3 regions of the Erwinia magellanica genome follow, and region 1 is predicted to be linked to each of the others. Evidence: predicted binding sites of a transcription regulator. Region 1 holds the regulator's gene; each other region holds the start of a gene.
What was found. The regulator PhoB, encoded in region 1, activates phosphate uptake and scavenging genes when phosphate is short. The targets are predictions, from matches to a motif close to CTGTCATAAAACTGNCNNAT.
Positions count from the first base shown of each region.

Region 2: ugpB (sn-glycerol-3-phosphate ABC transporter substrate-binding protein UgpB) is a predicted target of PhoB. The motif match lies at 2,175-2,194, and genes of this name have one in related genera.
Region 3: serA (phosphoglycerate dehydrogenase) is a predicted target of PhoB. The motif match lies at 3,454-3,473, and genes of this name have one in related genera.

Region 1 covers NZ_JBCHVC010000002.1:143,528-149,973, reverse strand. Annotated here, with positions in the region: gene AAH450_RS07750 (PstS family phosphate ABC transporter substrate-binding protein) at 1-689, opposite strand, end outside; gene phoR (phosphate regulon sensor histidine kinase PhoR) at 708-2,021, opposite strand; gene phoB (phosphate response regulator transcription factor PhoB) at 2,045-2,734, opposite strand; gene sbcD (exonuclease subunit SbcD) at 2,934-4,157, shown strand; gene AAH450_RS07730 (AAA family ATPase) at 4,154-6,446, shown strand, end outside.
Region 2 covers NZ_JBCHVC010000004.1:128,199-134,644, forward strand. Annotated here, with positions in the region: gene ugpA (sn-glycerol-3-phosphate ABC transporter permease UgpA) at 1-541, opposite strand, end outside; gene ugpB (sn-glycerol-3-phosphate ABC transporter substrate-binding protein UgpB) at 758-2,077, opposite strand; gene livF (high-affinity branched-chain amino acid ABC transporter ATP-binding protein LivF) at 2,370-3,080, opposite strand; gene livG (high-affinity branched-chain amino acid ABC transporter ATP-binding protein LivG) at 3,082-3,849, opposite strand; gene AAH450_RS15105 (high-affinity branched-chain amino acid ABC transporter permease LivM) at 3,843-5,117, opposite strand; gene livH (high-affinity branched-chain amino acid ABC transporter permease LivH) at 5,114-6,040, opposite strand; gene AAH450_RS15115 (branched-chain amino acid ABC transporter substrate-binding protein) at 6,125-6,446, opposite strand, start outside.
Region 3 covers NZ_JBCHVC010000005.1:238,181-244,626, reverse strand. Annotated here, with positions in the region: gene AAH450_RS18020 (YecA/YgfB family protein) at 1-432, opposite strand, end outside; gene zapA (cell division protein ZapA) at 604-933, shown strand; RNA gene ssrS (6S RNA) at 976-1,159, shown strand; gene AAH450_RS18005 (5-formyltetrahydrofolate cyclo-ligase) at 1,460-2,047, shown strand; gene serA (phosphoglycerate dehydrogenase) at 2,175-3,410, opposite strand; gene rpiA (ribose-5-phosphate isomerase RpiA) at 3,715-4,374, opposite strand; gene AAH450_RS17990 (LysR family transcriptional regulator ArgP) at 4,573-5,469, shown strand; gene AAH450_RS17985 (oxidative stress defense protein) at 5,559-6,284, opposite strand; gene argO (arginine exporter ArgO) at 6,431-6,446, opposite strand, start outside.

The sequences.
Region 1 (6,446 bases):
TCACGGGAAACGGGCAGCATTTTCACGCCGGAGAGGTGACTGCCCATGCTGGCATAGCCAATGGCATTAAGCGTGTTGGCCACGGCCTGCACCACGGCGGAAGAGCCGGGATATTCGCTCACATCATTACGGAAATCCCCGTTACAGAGCGCCTGCTGCTTGAAGAACCCCCAGGTGCCAGAAGCGGAATTTCGGCCAAAACGTTGCAGAGGGCGCCCAGGCCAGCCGGGTTGTGTCAGGTTGAGATCGCCCCAGTGGTTGACGGCGGCAACGGCTCCACAGCGGCGGGTCACCGAGAAAATAGCATCTAGCTGTCTGGTGTTCAGCCCAGGTAGCGGATTGTCCTGATTGACCACCACCACCAGCGCATCCATAGCTACCGGCACGGCAAGCGGTGGATAACCATATCGGGCTTCAAACAGCTGCCGTTCCACAGCCTGCATGGGGCGGCTCATAGCGCCGATTTGTGCTGCGCCTGCGGCCAGTGCCGTAGGCGCAGTAGAGGAGCCAGCCGCCTGAACCTGCACATTCACGCCGGGATAGTGTTGGTTGAAACTCTCGCCCCACAGCGTCATCAGATTGCCGAGCGTATCGGAGCCGACGCTGGTCAGATTCCCGGCCAGCATCCCCTCTTTGGCCTGCGCCATCAGGCTGAAACAGGTCAGGGCGAGCAGAAAAAGCTTTTTCATCTCAGGTATCCGGTTCGATCAACGAATCGCATTCTGTGCCAACTCGCGGCTGACAATCAACCTTGGCGGCAGGATGAAGCTGAAACAGGTCGCCACGCCCGGCTCGCTGGTGATATCCAGACGCGCATTATGGTGACTCAACGCATGCTTCACTATCGCCAGACCCAGTCCACTTCCACCGGTCTGTCTGGAGCGCGCTTTATCCACGCGATAGAAACGTTCCGTCAGGCGGGGAATATGCTCAGGTGAAATGCCGGGACCATTATCCTTCACCTTAAACAGCGCCCCCTGCGCGGTTTCCTGCCAGCTGATATCAATGCGCGTACCGGGCGGCGTATGGTTAACCGAGTTATAAACGAGGTTGGAGATGGCGCTTCGCAACTGCTCTTCGTTGCCGAATACCCGCAGATGCTGGTCGCTGTGGAAATGGATTTCGTGCCGCCCCTGACTCAAAGTTTCCGCTTCACGCTGTAACAGCTTCAGCATTAACGGCACCTCGACTTTTTCCTGGAGATCGAGCGCTGGCGCGGCTTCAATGCGTGACAGCGTCAGCAGCTGTTTCACCAGACCATCCATACGGCGGGTCTGCTCCTGCATTGTATGCAGCGCTTTATCCCGCAGCGGCCCTTCCATTCCGGAATCATTCATCATCTCCAGATAACCCTGTAGCACCGTTAACGGCGTACGCAGTTCATGGCTGACGTTAGCGAAAAAGTTACGGCGGGCGCCTTCCAATTGATGCATCTGCGTCACGTCACGCGCCACCAGCAACCACTGTCCTTCTGAATAGGGCATTACGCGGAATTCAAGTTGGCGATGGCTGTTATGCACCAGGGTCAATGGCCGGGAAAAATCCCGCTGGCGGAGGTAGCGGGTGAATTCGGGGTAACGAAGCAGGTTAAGGATGTTCTGACCGTTATCCTCCGGCCAGCGCAGCCCCAGCATCTGCTGCGCCAGGCCGTTGCACCAGAAGATGGTTCCCTCTTCTGTGGTAAGTACCACGGCATCGGGCAGGGACTCCGCTCCGCTACGAAAACGCTTAATCAGGTGGCCAAGCTCGCGCCGACGCCGACGATTTCTCGCCTGCATCTGGTAAAGGCCATAAAAGAGAGGCTCCCAACTGCCGCGACCGGCCGGTGGCGTCATGCTGCGATCGATCCAGAGCCAGTGGGATAAACGGAGTAAATTAGCGAAGTGCCAGCCCAGTACGGCCAACACGGCGATCAGCAGCAGCCAGGGCAGGTAGCCGACCAGCAGCCCCAAAATCAGGGCGGGCAGGCAGGCCAGTACCAGCTCCAGCAGCAGTCTCTTCCAGGAGAGGCGTTCCAACACGGTAGAGGCTCCAGTGCGAACGATCAGTAACGTGCAGAGAAACGGTAACCTGTTCCGCGAACCGTCTGCACCATGCGATCGTGCCCGGTCAGTTCCAGCGCCTTGCGTAGGCGGCGAATATGAACGTCAACGGTACGATCTTCGACGTACACGTTAGTGCCCCACACATGATTAAGCAACTGCTCACGGCTGTAGACCCGCTCCGGGTGCGTCATAAAGAAGTGCAGCAGCTTATACTCCGTTGGCCCCATTTCCAGCGGCTGAGTCTCGGACATCACGCGGTGTGAAGAGGGATCCAGGCTCAATCCCTGCATCTCAATAACCTCCTCCACCGCCATTGGCGAGATGCGGCGCATCACTGCTTTAATTCGCGCCACCAGCTCTTTCGGCGAAAATGGCTTGGTAATATAGTCGTCAGCACCCACTTCCAGACCGCGAACGCGATCTTCTTCTTCGCCGCGCGCCGTGAGCATCATCACCGGGATATCCCTGGTCATCGCTTCACGCTTCAGGTGCTTGATAAACTGAATGCCCGATCCCCCCGGTAGCATCCAGTCCAGCAGGATCAAATCAGGCCAGGGTTCGATGAGCATACTGACCGCACTGTCATAATCTTCCGCTTCTATGGGTTGATAGTCATTTTGCTCCAGCACGAAACACAACATCTCACGGATTGGGGCTTCATCTTCGACTACCAGAATGCGCTTAGCCATTATTGCTCCTGCTACTGTGACGGAATGCCACTGGATATGCGGCGCCATTATGCGTCAGTTTTATGACAGTTTTATGAACAAAACTGACCCCAGCCCACCGATTTATAACACTTTTATGAAGGTAGTGGTCAATGTGTCTGGGGTTTTGCCTCTGGCTGTTTATAATCGTCGGCACTGCTTTACGCCTCAGAGGGACCCCATGCGAATACTCCACACGTCAGACTGGCACCTGGGCCAGTTCTTTTACACCAAAAGCCGTGCTGCGGAACATCAGGCTTTTATTGACTGGCTGCTGGAACAGGCGGTGGAAAAGCAGGTAGATGCCATTATCGTGGCGGGTGATATCTTCGATACGGGAGCGCCGCCCAGCTATGCGCGTGAACTCTACAACCGTTTTGTTGTGAAGCTACAGCAAACCCGCTGTGAGCTGGTGGTACTGGGTGGAAATCATGACTCTGTGGCCACGCTGAACGAATCTCGCGAGCTGCTTGCCTGTCTGAATACCAGGGTCATTGCCGCAGCCAGCGACGATCCTGCGCAACAGGTGCTGATGCTGAACACGCGCGAAGGTAAACCTGGCGCGCTGCTCTGTGCTATCCCTTTCCTGCGCCCTCGCGATATTACCCTCAGCAAGGCGGGCCAGTCAGGCCGGGAGAAACAGCTGACGCTGCTGGAAGCGATAACCCAGCACTACCAGCGCTGCTGGCAGGCGGCGCTGGAAGTGCGTGAACGCCATAATCTGCCGCTCCCCATCATCGCCACCGGCCATTTAACGACCGTCGGCGTCACCAAAAGTGACGCGGTGAGGGACATTTACATCGGCACGCTTGATGCTTTTCCGGCTCAGGCTTTTCCGCCAGCAGACTATATTGCGCTGGGGCATATCCATCGTGCGCAGCGCATCGCCAATAGCGACCATATCCGCTACAGCGGCTCCCCTATTCCGCTCAGCTTTGATGAGCTGGGCAAGGAGAAAAGCGTCTTCCTGGTCGATTTTGCTGACGGCAGGCTCAGTAAGGTTGAAACGCTGCCGATCCCGCTATTTCAGCCCATGCAGATGATTAAAGGTTCGCTGGAAGAGATTGAGCAGCAGCTTGCGGCTATCCTCCCGCGTGAAGATGGCAAAACCGTGTGGCTTGATATCGAAATTTCTACCCATGCCTGGCTGAACGATCTCCAGCGTCGTATTCAGGAACTGACGGAGAAGCTACCTGTGGAAGTGGTGTTACTGCGACGCAGCCGGGAGCAGCGCGATCAGGTCATCAACCGGCAGAATAATGAGACGCTCAGCGAGCTTAGCGTGCAGGAGGTGTTCAGTCGTCGGCTGGCCCTTGAGGAGCATGAAGAGCCGGAGCGGCTGGCTCGTGCCACCACGCTGTTTAAACAGACGCTGACTGAGATTGATGACGAGGAGCAGGCATGAAGATCCTGACGCTGCGGTTTAAAAATCTCAACTCCCTCAAGGGGGAGTGGAAGATCGATTTCACTGCTGAACCTTTTGCCAGCAACGGCCTGTTTGCCATTACCGGGCCGACGGGCGCGGGCAAAACTACGCTGCTCGACGCCATCTGTCTGGCGCTTTATCACGAAACCTCCAGGCTGGGTAAGCTCTCCCAGACGCAGAACGATCTGATGACGCGTGATACTTCCGAATGTCTGGCAGAGGTGGAATTTGAGGTCAAAGGGGTGGCCTGGCGGGCATTCTGGAGCCAGAACCGGGCGCGTGGCGCCGTAGAGGGTAACTTGCAGGCTCCCCGCGTGGAGCTGGCCCGCTGCGAAGACAATAAAATCGTTGCCGATAAGGTCAAAGATAAGCTGGAGATGCTGACCGCCCTGACCGGCCTGGATTTTGAGCGCTTTACCAAGTCGATGATGCTGTCACAGGGCGAGTTTGCGGCGTTTCTGAACGCTGACGCCAACAGCCGCGCGGAGCTGCTTGAAGAGCTGACCGGCACCGAAATTTATGGCCGTCTCTCTGCCAGCGTGTTTGAACGCCATAAAACGGCGAAAGCGGCGCTGGATACCCTGCGCGCGCAGGCCAGCGGGATGGCGCTGCTGGAAGATGAACAGCTTTTACTCCTCACAACCCGCCTGGAAGAGCTTGTAACAGCGGAGCAGGCGCTTACTTCCCAACACCAGCGACACCATTTTTTATGGCAGTGGCAGCAGCAGCATCACGCTGCCTTACAGGCGGTTAAAGAAGCGGAGCACGCCAGCCAGCAGGCAGAAATTGCCTGGCAGCAGGATGGCACGGAGCTGGCCCGTCTTACCCAGGCAGAACCAGCGGAAAAGTTACGCCCGCTCTGGCAGCAGCGCGAGCAGTATCAGCAGGAGTGGCACGAGCTGAACAGCCAGCAACAGCAGCTTTCGCAGCAAAAAGCTCTGGCGCAACAACAGCTTGAAGAGTGTACACAACAGCTCAAGGCCGCCGATGAAGCGCGTCAACAGCATGAGGCTTATCGCCTGCAACAGGAGACGCTGATTGCCGATACGATCCTGCCGCTGGATAACCGCATCGCCTCGCTAAACCAGCAAACAGAGGGGCTTGCTAAAGAAGTAAGTGAGTACCAACAATCCCTCAACCGCCGTCAGGCCACGCTGCAACAAAACCAGCAGGCGCAGAGTGATAAGCAGGCACAGCAGCAGCTCAACCGCGAATGGCAGCAAAAGCATCCGCACTTTGCCCGCTGGGGAGAATCTCTGCCGCTGTGGCGTGTTCGCTTTGAACAGCAGCAGCAGAGTGAACAGGCGCTGAAAGCCCGGCAGACGCGCACGGATGAGCAGCGAAAAGCCGTTCTTCAGCTCCGGCAAGAGCTTCAGCAGGCAGAGCAACAGGCCAGACCGCAGCAACAGCTGCTGGAACAGGCCCAGGCCCGCCTCACCGAAGCTGAAAAGAGCGCCGCCGCGCAGCGGCAGCAGCATGCCGAAAGTGAGCTGGAACAGTCGCTGGCACGGCTCAACCAGCAGCGATCACAACGGCAACAGCTGGCTCTGCTCTCTGCGCAGTGGCAACAGCTGGCGGCCCGCCTGGCACGCCACCAGGCAGGCCAGCAAGAGAGCCTGAAACGGCAACAGCAGGAAACGCTAGAGCTGGAAGCGCTGCGCAGCAGCTGGAAAGAGAAGTATCAGCATCTTCAGGATCTGGAGAAGCGCTGTGAACTGGAGAAGCGGATAGCCAGCCTGGAGCAGCAGCGTGCCCTGCTTGAAGCGGGACAGCCCTGTCCGCTTTGCGGCTCCTGCGAACATCCGGCAGTGGCCGATTATCAGGCGCTTGAACCCTCTGAAAACCAGCAGCGTCTGGCCAGGCTGAAAAGCGAGGTTGAGCAGCTAAAAGATCGGGGCACGGCGAAGCGCGAACAGTTGAAAAACCTGCTCGCGCTGGCGGAAAAAGAGCAGCAGGCGGCGGAAGAGGATCAACGGGAAGCCGCGCAGTTGCGCGCGCAGTGGCAGACGGTTATCTCCGCCCTCTCCCTTACGCTGACGCCAGAACAGGCTGAACAAGTGCAGGCGTGGCTGGCAGAACAGGAGCGGCTGGAAACAGAACAGCAATCCATCCTGCAAAGGATGCAGCAAAGCGCGCGCGAGCTGCAACAGCACAAAGACGCTGTTACGCAACAGCAGAATGCGTTGCTGACTTTGCAGCAGCAGCAACAGCTGATGGGTCAGCAACTGCTTACTGCGCAACAGGCACTGGAAGAGCAGGAGAGCCTGC
Region 2 (6,446 bases), on a different contig from region 1:
GCGCGGCAAAGAAGAATAAAAAGTTGTAGCTCATCTGCTGCCAGACGGAAGCCAGCACCACCAGCAACATCGCCTGGCCGCTGTTCTGCGCATGGTTCCAGTCGTAGCCAATCAATCGCAGGAAATGGGTAATTAATCCCAGGCCAGGACTGAACAGGAACATCCACAACACGGCGGCCACGGCGGGCGCTACCGCATAAGGGAGTAAAAACAGTGTCTGGTAGAAGCGCTTGAGGCGCAGGACGTGATCCACCAGGGCGGCGAAAAAGAGCGAGACCAGCAGGCCAATAACCGTGACCAGGCCGCTGAAGATCAGGGTGGTCAGGAAAGAGTCGAGATAGTACTCATCCCCCATCAGGCGTTTGAAGTTCTCCATGCCGACAAAGGTGCTGGAAAGGCCAAAGGGATCGACGCTCTGTACCGAATACCACAAGGCTTCACCGGCAGGCCAGAGGAAGAAAATCGTCGTAATCAGCAGCTGGGGCAGCACCAACAGATAAGGCAGCCAGCGCGAGCGAAATACGGGACGGGAAGAAGACATAGGGTCGCTCTGAAATAGGTGGAGGCGGTAAAAAGCCGTCAGGCAGAAAACGGACTACGATGAAAGCGGCAATCAGGGGCAGCACGCCGGAAGGACAGGGTTTTATCCATTGCAGCCTGACAGCCGCCTCCCTGCGGCTGACGCCCGGCTTATCTGTCCCTTCTGGCGCTTAATCACTTCTGTAGTGCCGGATAAACCCGGCCCTGAAGTGAGCGCCTACTGCTTAACCGTCTGATCGAAGCGGCGCAGCAGCAGGTTTCCACGGGTTACCGCATTATCCAGCGCAGCCTGTGGGGTTTTCTTGCCGGTCCAGACGCTTTCCAGCTCTTCGTCCACAATGGTGCGGATCTGCGGCATGTTGCCCAGACGCAGACCTTTGGTAAAGGAGAGTGGCGGCTTGTTCAGCATCTGACGGGTAGCGATATCCGCGCCCGGATTCTTGTCATAGAAGCCCTGTTTGCGGGTCAGCTCATAGGCGGCGGTGGTAATCGGCAGATAGCCGGTTTTCTGGTGCCATTCCGCAGCGATTTCCGGTTCAGCCAGGAACTGCATAAACTCGGCAACGCCTTTGTAGGTGCCCGCATCTTTGCCTTTCATCACCCACAGGCTTGCTCCGCCGATGATGGCATTCTGTGGCGCGTTGGGGACGGTTGCGTCGTAAGGCATCATGCCTACGCCGTAATTAAATTTGGCGTAGTGGCGGATATCCGCCAGCGAACCGGAAGAGGCGGTGGTGATGGCGCAGTCGCCGTTATAGAACTTGGCGGTAGACTCATCTTTACGGCCAAAGTAGGTGAACTCGCCCTTCTTGTTCATCTCCTGTAGCATTTCGATGTGACGAACCTGCACCGGCTTGTTAAATTCCAGCACCGCATCAGTGCCGTCAAAGCCGTTGTTTTGGGTCGCCACTGGCAGACCATGCCAGGCGCTGAAGTTTTCGATCTGGATCCAGCCCTGCCAGCCGCTGGCGTAACCGCAGTTCATGCCTGCTTTACGCAGCGCAGCGGTATCCTTCTCCAGCTCCTGCCAGGTTTTTGGCGGCTGTTCCGGGTTCAGGCCCGCTTTTTTAAAGGCATCTTTGTTGTAATAAAGTACCGGCGTGGAGCTGTTAAACGGCTGAGAGATGAGGTGGCCATTCGCGTCGCTGTAATAGCCCGCCACGGTCGGCACAAACTGCTTCTCATCGAACTCAATGCCCGCATTTTTGAACACATCGTAAACCGGCACGATAGCTTTAGAGGCCATCATGGTCGCCGTACCCACTTCGTAAACCTGCAAAATAGCGGGCGCTTTACCCGAACGCACGGCGGCAATCCCGGCGGCCAGGCTCTGCTCATAATTGCCTTTGTAGGTTGGCACGATTTTGTAATCGGGATGAGATTCGTTAAAGCGTTTTGCCAGTGAATCCACTTCCACACCCAGCTCCCCTTCCATTGAGTGCCAGAAAGGGATCTCGGTGGCTGCCAGAGCGTGGCCGCTAAAGGTCACTCCCAGTACCATGCAAAGTGTGGTTTTACGGAATGAGAACGATGTCATATCGGTTTCCTGTGCCCGGTGTCATTCGCGCGATCTCGCGCATTTTTAGTGTTCGGGAGGTAAAATGACACGGAAAAATGACAGAAAAATAACGGGTTTATGACGGATACGTGACAGGCAGGTGACAGCAACATCACTCGCTGATAAAAGCACGAAAGGCATCCCTGGTAACAGCCCGGCTCGCGTTGCAGGTGGCGCGAGCCGCTTTATTCACTCGCTATGCGCTCGTTTTATCCTTGTTAACGATCGTAAAAATAAAAGGCCAGCAGACGCTGGCCTTTTGCTTACAGCGTCAGCCGCCCAGATAGGCGCTGCGCACCGCTTCGTTAGCCAGCAGCGCATCACCGGTATCTTCCAGTACCACGTGACCGTTTTCGAGCACATAGCCCCGGTCTGCCAGCTTCAGCGCCTGATTGGCGTTCTGCTCCACAAGGAAGATGGTCATCCCCTCCTGACGCAGCTGTTCAATGGTATCGAAGATCTGCTGAATGATAATCGGGGCCAGCCCCAGCGAAGGTTCGTCCAGCAGCAGCAGGCGCGGCTGGCTCATCAGCGCCCGGCCTATCGCCAGCATCTGTTGCTCACCGCCCGACATGGTACCGGCACGCTGTACGCGGCGCTCATAAAGGCGCGGGAACAGCTCATAAACCCGCTTGATCCGCGTCTGATACTGCTGGCGATCGGCAAAAAAGCCGCCCATGGCCAGGTTTTCTTCCACGGTCATGCGGGAAAATACGCGCCGTCCTTCCGGTACAATCGCAATTGCTTCACGCATGATGCGCGCCGTTTGCCACTCGGTAATCGCCTTACCGTCAAAAGTAATCGAGCCTTGAGTGGCGCGCGGTTCGCCGCAAAGCGTGCCCAGAAGGGTGGTTTTGCCTGCGCCGTTTGCGCCAATCAGCGTCACTATCTCGCCCTGATTGATTTGCAGGCTCACGTTGTGCAGCGCCTGGATCTTGCCGTAGTGCGCGCTGACGTTATCCAGTGAAAGCATCGGGTTCATATCAGGCTTCTCCCAGGTAGGCGCGGATCACGTCCGGGTTATTACGGATCTCTTCCGGCGTGCCGTTGGCCAGCGGCGTTCCCTGGTTAACCACGTAAATACGGTCTGAAATACCCATTACCAGTTTCATATCATGTTCAATCAACAGTACCGAGACGTTGTGTTCGCCCCTCAACTCCGCAATCAGCTCATCCAGCTCGTGCGTTTCTCTGGGGTTCAGTCCGGCGGCAGGCTCATCCAGCATCAGGATCTCTGGCCGGGTGACCATGCAGCGGGCAATTTCCAGGCGGCGCTGCTGGCCGTAAGCCAGGTTCCCCGCCTGACGATTCGCCATCTCCAGCAGACCAACGCGATCGAGCCAGCTGGCGGCGCGATCCAGCGCATCACTCTCTGCCTTGCGGAACGCAGGCGTCTTCAGCAATCCGGCAAACACGCCGCTTTTGAGATGCTGATGCTGCGCCACCAGCAGGTTTTCAATCACCGTCATTTCACGGAACAGACGCACGTGCTGGAAGGTCCGCACGATGCCCATCCGGGCAATTTTCTGCCCTGGCAGACCAGCAAGCTGCCTGTCGCCCAGCATAATGCTGCCGCCCGTCGGGCGATAGAAACCGGTCAGACAGTTAAAGACGGTGGTTTTACCGGCACCGTTTGGGCCGATTAACGACACAATCTCTTTATGGCGCAGCTCCAGCTCCACGTTGTTCACGGCGAGCAGGCCGCCAAAGCGCATCATCAGGCCATTTACGGCTAACAGCGGCTTCATGATGGCTCTCCTTTTGCCACACTCTTCAGCTTCAGGTGAGGCCGCTTCATCGGCAGCAGCCCCTGCGGACGCCAGATCATCATCAGCACCATCAGGCCACCCAGCACCAGCATGCTGTATTCATTCAGATCGCGCATCAGCTCGCGGGAAACTACCAGCAGTACCGCAGCCAGGATAACGGCAAACTGCGACCCCATGCCACCCAGCACCACAATCGCCAGCACAAAGGCGGACTCGGCAAAAGTGAACGATTCAGGGCTGACAAACCCCTGACGCGCGGCAAACAGGCTCCCGGCAAAACCGGCAAACGCGGCGCTGATGGTGAATGCCGTCAGCTTAATACGCGTTGGGCTAAGGCCCAGCGAACGGCAGGCAATTTCATCTTCACGCAACGCTTCCCAGGCCCGGCCCAGCGGCATACGCAGCAGGCGGTTGATCACAAACAGCGTGATCACCACCAGCAGCAGCGCCACCATATAGAGGAAGATAATGCGATCGCTGGGGTCGTACTTCAGGCCAAAGAAGTGGTGGAAGGTATCCCAGCCGCCGTCGCGCACGCTGCGGTTGAATTCCAGACCAAACAGCGAAGGTTTTGGGATCTGGCTGACACCGTTGGGGCCGCCGGTGATGGCGGTATTGTTCAGCAGCAGAATACGGACGATCTCTCCGAAGCCGAGCGTCACAATCGCCAGATAGTCACCACGCAGGCGCAGCACCGGGAAGCCCAGCAGCAGGCCGAACATCGCGGCGACCAGCCCCGCTAACGGCAGGCATTCCCAGAAGCTCATGCCGTAATAGTGATTCAGCAGCGCAAAGGTGTAGGCGCCGATAGCATAGAAGCCGCCATATCCCAGCACCAGCAGGCCGGACAGGCCCACCACCACGTTCAGCCCAAGGCCGAGCATCACGTAGATCAACGTCAGCGTGGCAATATCAACCGTGCCGCGAGAGACCAGAAAAGGCCACGCGACCGCAGCAATAATCAGCAGCAGCATAAACAGTTTCTGTTTTGGCGTGGAGCCATCAATGCCCGGCAGCACCAGCGCAGGACCAGAGACTTTCTTGAGGCCTTTCTGCATCAGAGGGCGCAGCAGCTGGAAGAAAAATACCACTGCGGCACCGGTGGCAATCCAGTTCCAGCGCACGCTTCCGGCGTTATTGACCACCAGATGCGTACCGTCCAGATTGAGCCGCATGCCCATAAAGAACGCGGCCAGCACCACCAGCATCAGCGAGGAGGCGATGGCATTAAGCAGGTTGAGCTGTTTCATACTTTCTCAACCTCCGGGCGGCCCAGGATGCCGGTTGGCATCACTAACAGCACCACAATCAGCAGCGCAAAGGAGACCACATCTTTGTATTCAGTACTGAGATAGGCGGAGGTTAACGCTTCAGCAATGCCGAGGATCAGCCCGCCGAGCATCGCGCCCGGAATACTGCCGATACCGCCCAATACGGCGGCAGTAAAGGCCTTCATGCCAGCCATAAAGCCGATATAGGGATTGATCACGCCGTAGAACTGTCCCAGCAGCACGCCAGCCACCGCCGCCATCGCGGCGCCTATCACAAAGGTCAGGGAGATCACGCGGTCGGTGTTAATGCCCAGCAGGCTGGCCATTTTAAGGTCTTCTGCACAGGCACGACAGGCGCGGCCCATGCGGGAATAGCGGATAAACAGCGTCAGCGCCAGCATCGCCAGGAAGGTCACCGCCCAGATAACCACCTGCATGGTAGAGATCGTTGCGGCAAAGCCGTTGCTTTCGCCCAGCGTCCACTGCCCGGTAATCAGGCCTGGCAGCGCCAGATCGCGCGAGCCTTGAGTCAGGCTGACGTAGTTTTGCAGAAAGATCGACATCCCGATGGCGGAGATCAGCGCGATCAGGCGTTTCGACGAGCGCACGGGTTTGTAAGCCACGCGCTCAATGCTCCAGCCGTAGGCGCTGGCAATCACAATGGCGACAATAAATCCGGCACCAATCAGCATCCAGCTGACGTCGATGCCCATCATCATCAGCGCGGCGATCACGATAAACGAGACGTAGCTGCCGATCATATAGACCTCGCCGTGGGCGAAGTTGATCATGCCAATAATGCCGTAAACCATCGTGTAACCGATAGCGATCAGCGCATAGGTGCTGCCCAACGTCACGCCGTTGAACATTTGTTGCAGGAAATAGAGAAACTGCTCGGACATACCTTGGTACCTTACTCACTACCGCTTAACAAAGAGTAATCTGTGGCGAAACGGGCGACCTGCTGGCCGCCCGTTCAGACTGGGTTATTTCACGGCGGATGAGGAACCGTCTGCGTGCCATTTGAAAATGCCGAACTCAAAGCCTTTCAGATCGCCTTTTGCGTCCCAGCTCAGGTCGCCCATCACGGTGGGAACGGGTGCGCCCTCTTTCAGGTTTTTCGCGATCTCTTCTGGCTCTGCGCTTTTGCTGCGCTCCATGCCGGTAGTCAGCGCCTGCAAAGCAGCATAGGTGGTCCAGACGAAAGGTCCGGTTGAATCCAGTTTTTTGGCTTTCAGCGCATCGACAATCGGTTTGTTCGCCGGAACCTGATCGTAACGCTTCGGCAGGGTAACCAGCATGCCTTCA
Region 3 (6,446 bases), on a different contig from region 1:
GCCCAACTGCGCAATAGTTCGCAGATCGTCTATCGCTTCGCCCGTCTCGCCTTTCACCTTGTCGAGCTTGGGTTGAGAGACGCCCAGGCCCAGCAGGAAATGGTTCACCCAACCCGCTAACGCATCGGCGCGATCGAACACGCTGATATCTTCATCATCCGGCAGATAAAGCTGGAACAGGAAACCCTCTTCCTCAAGCGTGTTGCCGATGGCCTCATGCAGCTGCTGCAACGGCAAGGCCAGCGACTGGGAGAAAGCCATGCCTTCATTGGTCAGCTCATGGACCAGCGTTTGCCAACCGCTCTCTTTCGTGCCGCCACAGATCATTCCGCTGAGTAAGCCATGCATTTCGGCAGGTGTCATCCCTACGCCCTGCTGCGTCAGTGCTGAAGCCAGCGCATCATAGCCCGGCATTGTGTTTGATAGTGACATACGTTTTGGCCATCGTTGGCTGGATAAGTTCGTGTTATGCTACCACCAGGTGCCTCAACGATTCCAGAAAAGGGGTTGTTTCTTCTATAAGGCGTAGTTATAGTCGCCTACCCTCCCAACCCACTGAGCGGTAGGGAGATTGGCGGTAGAGTAATCAGTCAGGATGGTGGCATGTCTGCACAACCGGTAGATATTCAAATTTTTGGCCGTTCGTTACGAGTAAATTGTCCGCCAGAACAGCAAGATGCGCTGAACATGGCTGCTGAAGATCTCAATCAACGGTTGCAAGATTTAAAAGTTCGCACTAGAGTCACAAATACCGAGCAGCTGGTTTTTATCGCTGCACTGAACATTTGCCATGAGCTGGCTGCGGAAAAAGTCAAAACCCGCGATTACGCCAGTAACATGGAACAGCGTATCCGGATGCTGCAACAGACCATTGAACAGGCATTGCTTGAACAGGGTCGTATTACAGAAAGAACCGGAAGCAAGTTCGAATAACACCTCATCGTTATTCATGTTAGAGTAACGGTGAAGTAAAAAAATTCTCTGAGATGTTTGCAAGCGGGCCAGTCCCCTGAGCCGATATTTAATACCAACAGAGTCTGACGCTCTGTAACCTGTGTGCAAGCTCGGTTCGTCCGAGAAGCCTGATGGTTACGACGGCAGTCTCACCTTGAACCAAGGGTTCAAGGGTTACAGCCTGCGGCGGCATCTCGGAGATTCCTCACTCAGTTCCATCCCTGCCGCGCTCTCGCCATACCGCCTTGTTTTCTTAGCTAAAATTCCTCTTTAGAGATCTCATTTCCAACACGATTTTTCTCGTTTACAAACGCCTTCTTTTACCGCTTCTGTCCTCACCAGAATTTCTCGCTGTCTGATGCTTCCCGATTTCCTGCAAACAGGTTTTGCTCACTAAAATTCAGTGCTGTTTTTAGCCAGTCGATGCTGACAGGCTCGTACTCCGGTCTGAGCTGTGGCACCCTTCTCTGTAACCTCCATTAGCCAGCCTGACCCTGGGGAATGTATGAGCCTCAATCTTTTTGACCGACAGGATATCCGTACCCATGTGCGCCATCTGCGGCGTGCGCTGACGCCAGAGCAGCAGCAGATGGCTGCGGTGCAGGCCGCCGAACGGGCGCTGAATTTCGCCCCGCTACAGCAAGCAAAAAAAATCGCCCTGTTTCTCTCTTTTGATGGCGAGCTGAGTACCCGACCGCTGATTGCCAAACTCTGGCAGCACAAGCAGCAGGTCTATCTGCCGGTGCTTCACCCCTTTTCTGCCGGACAGCTTCTTTTTATCCGCTACCAACCCACTACCCTACTGACGCCAAATCGCCTGAACATTCCTGAGCCGCCGCTGGATATACGCCACCTGGCAACGCTGGACGAGCTGGATCTGGTGATGGTGCCGCTGGTGGCCTTTGACCGGCAGGGACAGCGTCTGGGAATGGGCGGCGGCTTTTATGACAGAACGCTGCAAAACTGGCAGCAGCACGGCTTTTTACCGGTGGGTCTGGCGCATGACTGCCAGCAGGTCGATGAGCTGCCGGTGGCTGAGTGGGATGTGCCGCTGCCAGCAATCATTACGCCTTCGCATATCTGGCAATGGTAAGCAGATAAAGCAAAGCCCCGGCAGAAAATCTGCCGGGGCTTGACTGGCTGGTGCCAGCAGGTGCATAAAGCGGCTGTATCAGCCGGGCAGCCAGAAAGTCAGACTCACCTTCTGCCTCTTTTTATGCTCAGTACAGCATGCGGGCGCGAATAGTTCCGGGGATCGCTTTCATCAGCTGCAACGCGGTATTGGCAATATCCTGCGGCGCATCGATATCAATTACCACATACCCCATCTGCGGAGTTGTCTGTAGGTACTGGGCGGCGATGTTGATGCCCTGACCAGCAAAGATGTTGTTGATAGCCGTCAGCACGCCAGGGCGGTTCTCGTGGATATGCAGCAGACGGCTCTGGTCGCCATGCATCGGCAGAGAAACTTCCGGGAAATTAACGGCAGAGAGCGTGGAGCCGTTATCGGAATATTTTGCCAGCTTACCGGCAACTTCAATCCCGATATTCTCCTGTGCTTCCTGCGTTGATCCACCAATGTGCGGCGTCAGGATCACATTATCAAACTCACACAGCGGCGAGTTGAATGGATCGCTGTTGGTTGCCGGCTCTTCCGGGAAAACGTCAATCGCTGCGCCAGCAAGGTGCTTATCTGCCAGTACTTTGCACAGTGCAGGGATATCCACCACGGTGCCGCGAGAAGCGTTGATCAGCAGCGCGCCCGGCTTCATCATCGCCAGCTCTTCTGCGCCCATCATGTTCTGCGTGGAGAGGGTTTCCGGCACGTGCAGGCTGACCACATCGCTCATGTTAAGCAGATCGGAGAGATGGCGAACCTGAGTGGCATTACCCAGCGGCAGCTTGTTCTCGATATCATAGAAGAACACGTGCATGCCCAGGCTCTCTGCCAGCACGCCCAGCTGCATACCGATATGGCCGTAACCAATAATCCCCAGCTTTTTGCCACGGGCTTCGTAAGATCCTACCGCCAGTTTGTTCCAGATGCCGCGGTGGGCTTTGGCATTGGCTGCCGGCACACCGCGCAGCATCAACAGCAGCTCGCCGATAACCAGCTCTGCTACGGATCGGGTATTGGAGAATGGCGCGTTGAATACCGGCACGCCGCGCTTAGCGGCTGCATTCAGGTCAACCTGATTGGTGCCGATACAGAAGCAGCCTACTGCCACCAGTTTTTCCGCCGCGGCGAAAATCTCTTCAGTGAGGTTGGTACGCGAACGGATACCGATGAAATGCGCATCGCGGATCGACTCTTTCAGCGCTTCGCTGTCCAGCGCACCTTTGTGAAATTCAATGTTGGTGTACCCTGATGCGCGCAGGTTTTCCACCGCGCTCTGGTGAACGCCTTCCACCAGCAGGAACTTAATCTTGTCTTTCTCCAGTGATACTTTTGCCATTTCCCGACCCTATTTAGCAGACTTCAGATGTGCCAGCTTACCCCTGTCTTAACCCGGGCATAAGTTAGCCTTCTGTCAAAATATCAAATTTTCGCTCTGCGGCAATACAAACGATTGCCTGCACGGTAGCATGGCGACGGGGAGCGGCAGCACATTTCGGCAGATAATCATGGTGCGCGCGGCAGGATCAGCAGGATTACCCTGCGGGGGTCTGTTATGTGACATAAGTCACCAAATTTCATTGCACTCATAAAAGATGTTTTTTTAGCTGCAATGACCCGACGCCGCTCCGGCGCCGGTAAGATCATTTTTGTATGGTCTTAACACCATTGGCCGTGCCGATCAGGGCAATGTCGGCTGAACGCGCCGCAAACAGCCCTACCGTCACCACGCCAGGCAGCGCATTGATGGCCCTCTCCAGCGCAACCGCGTCAAGGATTTTCAGATTATGCACGTCGAGGATGATATTGCCGTTATCGGTCAGCACATGCTGACGGTATTCCGGCAGGCCACCCAGCTTAACCAGTTCTCTCGCCACATAGCTGCGCGCCATAGGGATCACTTCCACCGGCAGCGGAAAGCGGCCCAGCACATCTACCTGCTTGGATTCATCCGCGATGCAGACAAACTTATCCGCAACGGCAGAGATAATTTTTTCCCGCGTTAAGGCTGCGCCGCCGCCTTTGATCATCTGCATCATGCCGTTGATTTCATCCGCGCCATCAACATAGACAGAGAGAGAATCCACCTCATTGAGATCGAAGACCGGAATGCCCAGCGCTTTCAGCTTTTCGGTAGAGGCCTCCGAGCTGGAGACTGCCCCCTCAATCTGATGCCGGATAGAGCCTAATGCATCGATAAAATGCGCGGCAGTGGAACCCGTTCCTACGCCAACAATGGTGCCTGGAGAGACATAGTCCAGCGCGGCCCAGCCAACGGCCTTTTTCAGTTCATCCTGTGTCATGGTCAGTTTCAATTCCGAAGGGCTTAAGTGTGCCGCCAGTATAAAACAACCCGGTCAGAAATCACCGCCTTCACGCGGCATTTGTTGGCAGTTTGGAAGCCGGCCCACAAAGCGATAAAGTGATTATTGCCCTGGGGGAAAATGGCAAATTTATGGCATAGTGCAGTTTCCACACCTGAAAGAGAGTTTATACCCACAATGAAACGCCCGGATTATCGAACGCTTCAGGCGCTGGATGCCGTCATTCGCGAGCGCGGCTTTGAGCGCGCAGCACAAAAGCTTTGTATCACTCAGTCGGCTGTGTCCCAGCGAATCAAACAGCTGGAAAATATGTTTGGTCAGCCGCTGCTGGTACGTACCGTGCCGCCGCGCCCCACTGAGCAGGGACAAAAGCTGCTGGCGCTGCTGCACCAGGTCGAGCTGCTGGAGGAGCAATGGCTGGGTGATGAAAACGGCGGAACCACGCCTCTGCTGCTCTCGCTGGCGGTCAACGCCGACAGTCTGGCCACCTGGCTGCTCCCGGCGCTGAAAACCGTGTTAACGGACTCGCCGGTCCGCCTGAATTTGCAGGTAGAGGATGAGAGCCGTACCCAGGAGCGCCTGCGTCGCGGGGAAGTAGTTGGGGCCGTGAGTATCCAGCCGCAGCCGCTGCCAAGCTGTCTGGTTGATCAGCTCGGCGCGCTGGATTACCTGTTTGTCGGCTCGAAAGAGTTCGCCGCACGCTATTTTCCCAACGGCGTAACCCGATCTGCCCTGCTGAAAGCGCCTGCGGTGGCGTTTGACCATCTGGATGATATGCATCAGGCGTTTTTGCAGCAGAACTTTGACCTGTCGCCAGGCAGCGTCCCCTGTCACATCGTCAACTCTTCTGAAGCCTTTGTGCAGCTGGCGCGGCAGGGAACCACCTGCTGTATGATCCCGCATTTGCAGATAGAACGTGAGCTGGCCGAGGGCGAACTGATTGACTTAACGCCAGGCCTGTTCCAGCGGCGGATGCTCTACTGGCACCGCTTCGCCCCGGAGAGCCGCCTGATGCGTAAAGTAACCGATGCGTTGATTGGCCACGGCCATCGCGTTCTGCGCCAGAGCGAATAACCAGCAAAAAGGCCTCCCGAAGGAGGCCCTGAAGTTGCCGATCTCATGCTGAAACTGCCAGCATGAGCCGACAGCGAAAACGTTATCCGTTACTGGCCGCGCTGTAGCTCAAAAACAACGTCTACCTGATCGTCAAAGTGAATGCTCTGCTTCTCATAGGTTTGTGCGGCGGAAGTCATGGGCGCCGCGTCAGCCATCTTATACATTCTGGCCACCGGCATCGGCTGATAGTTAGCTACGTGATAACGGATGCTGTAAACCTCTCCCAGCTTAGCGTTAAACCCTTTTGCCAGCTCGCCTGCCTGCTGCGTGGCGTCCTCTATAGCCGCCTGTCGCGCTTTATTACGGTACTGGTCAGGATTCGCCACGCCCAGTTCTACAGAACGGATTTCGTTGAGGCCCGATTTCAGTGCGCCGTCCAGTAGCTCATTCAGCTTGTCCAGCTGGCGAAGCGTAACCTGCACCTGACGCACCGCACGATAGCCTTTCAGAACCGCTTTACCTTCTTTGGTGTAGTCATATTCAGGTTGAGTACGCAGGTTTGCGGCATCGATATCTTTTTTCTCAATCCCGTTCTTATTCAGGAAATCAAAATATTGCGCGACGCGTTCGTCCGCCTGTTTTTTGGCGTCAGCCGCATCTTTAGCGGTGATGCTGACTTCGATAGCCAGCGTGGCGATATCCGGCGTGGCGTCAACGCTGGACTGGCCGGAGGTAACAACGTGTGGGCCGTTTGGCAGTTCATCTGCCAGGGCGAGTGCGGGTACTGTTCCAAGTCCAATTATTGCGGCCAGAGCCAATTTGGTAAGCTTCACTGGGTTCCTCCGTGGGGGGCTTTCAGTCATATCCGGGCGATGAAAAAAGGCTCGTCGCCAGAGAATTGTTCCGTTAAAACGCAACAGGCTATGTTATTGCGTTTTCAGGTATCAGGCTATGACCTTAATTCCTGGAGTGAGTTCCCTTAAGCCCAGCCTACC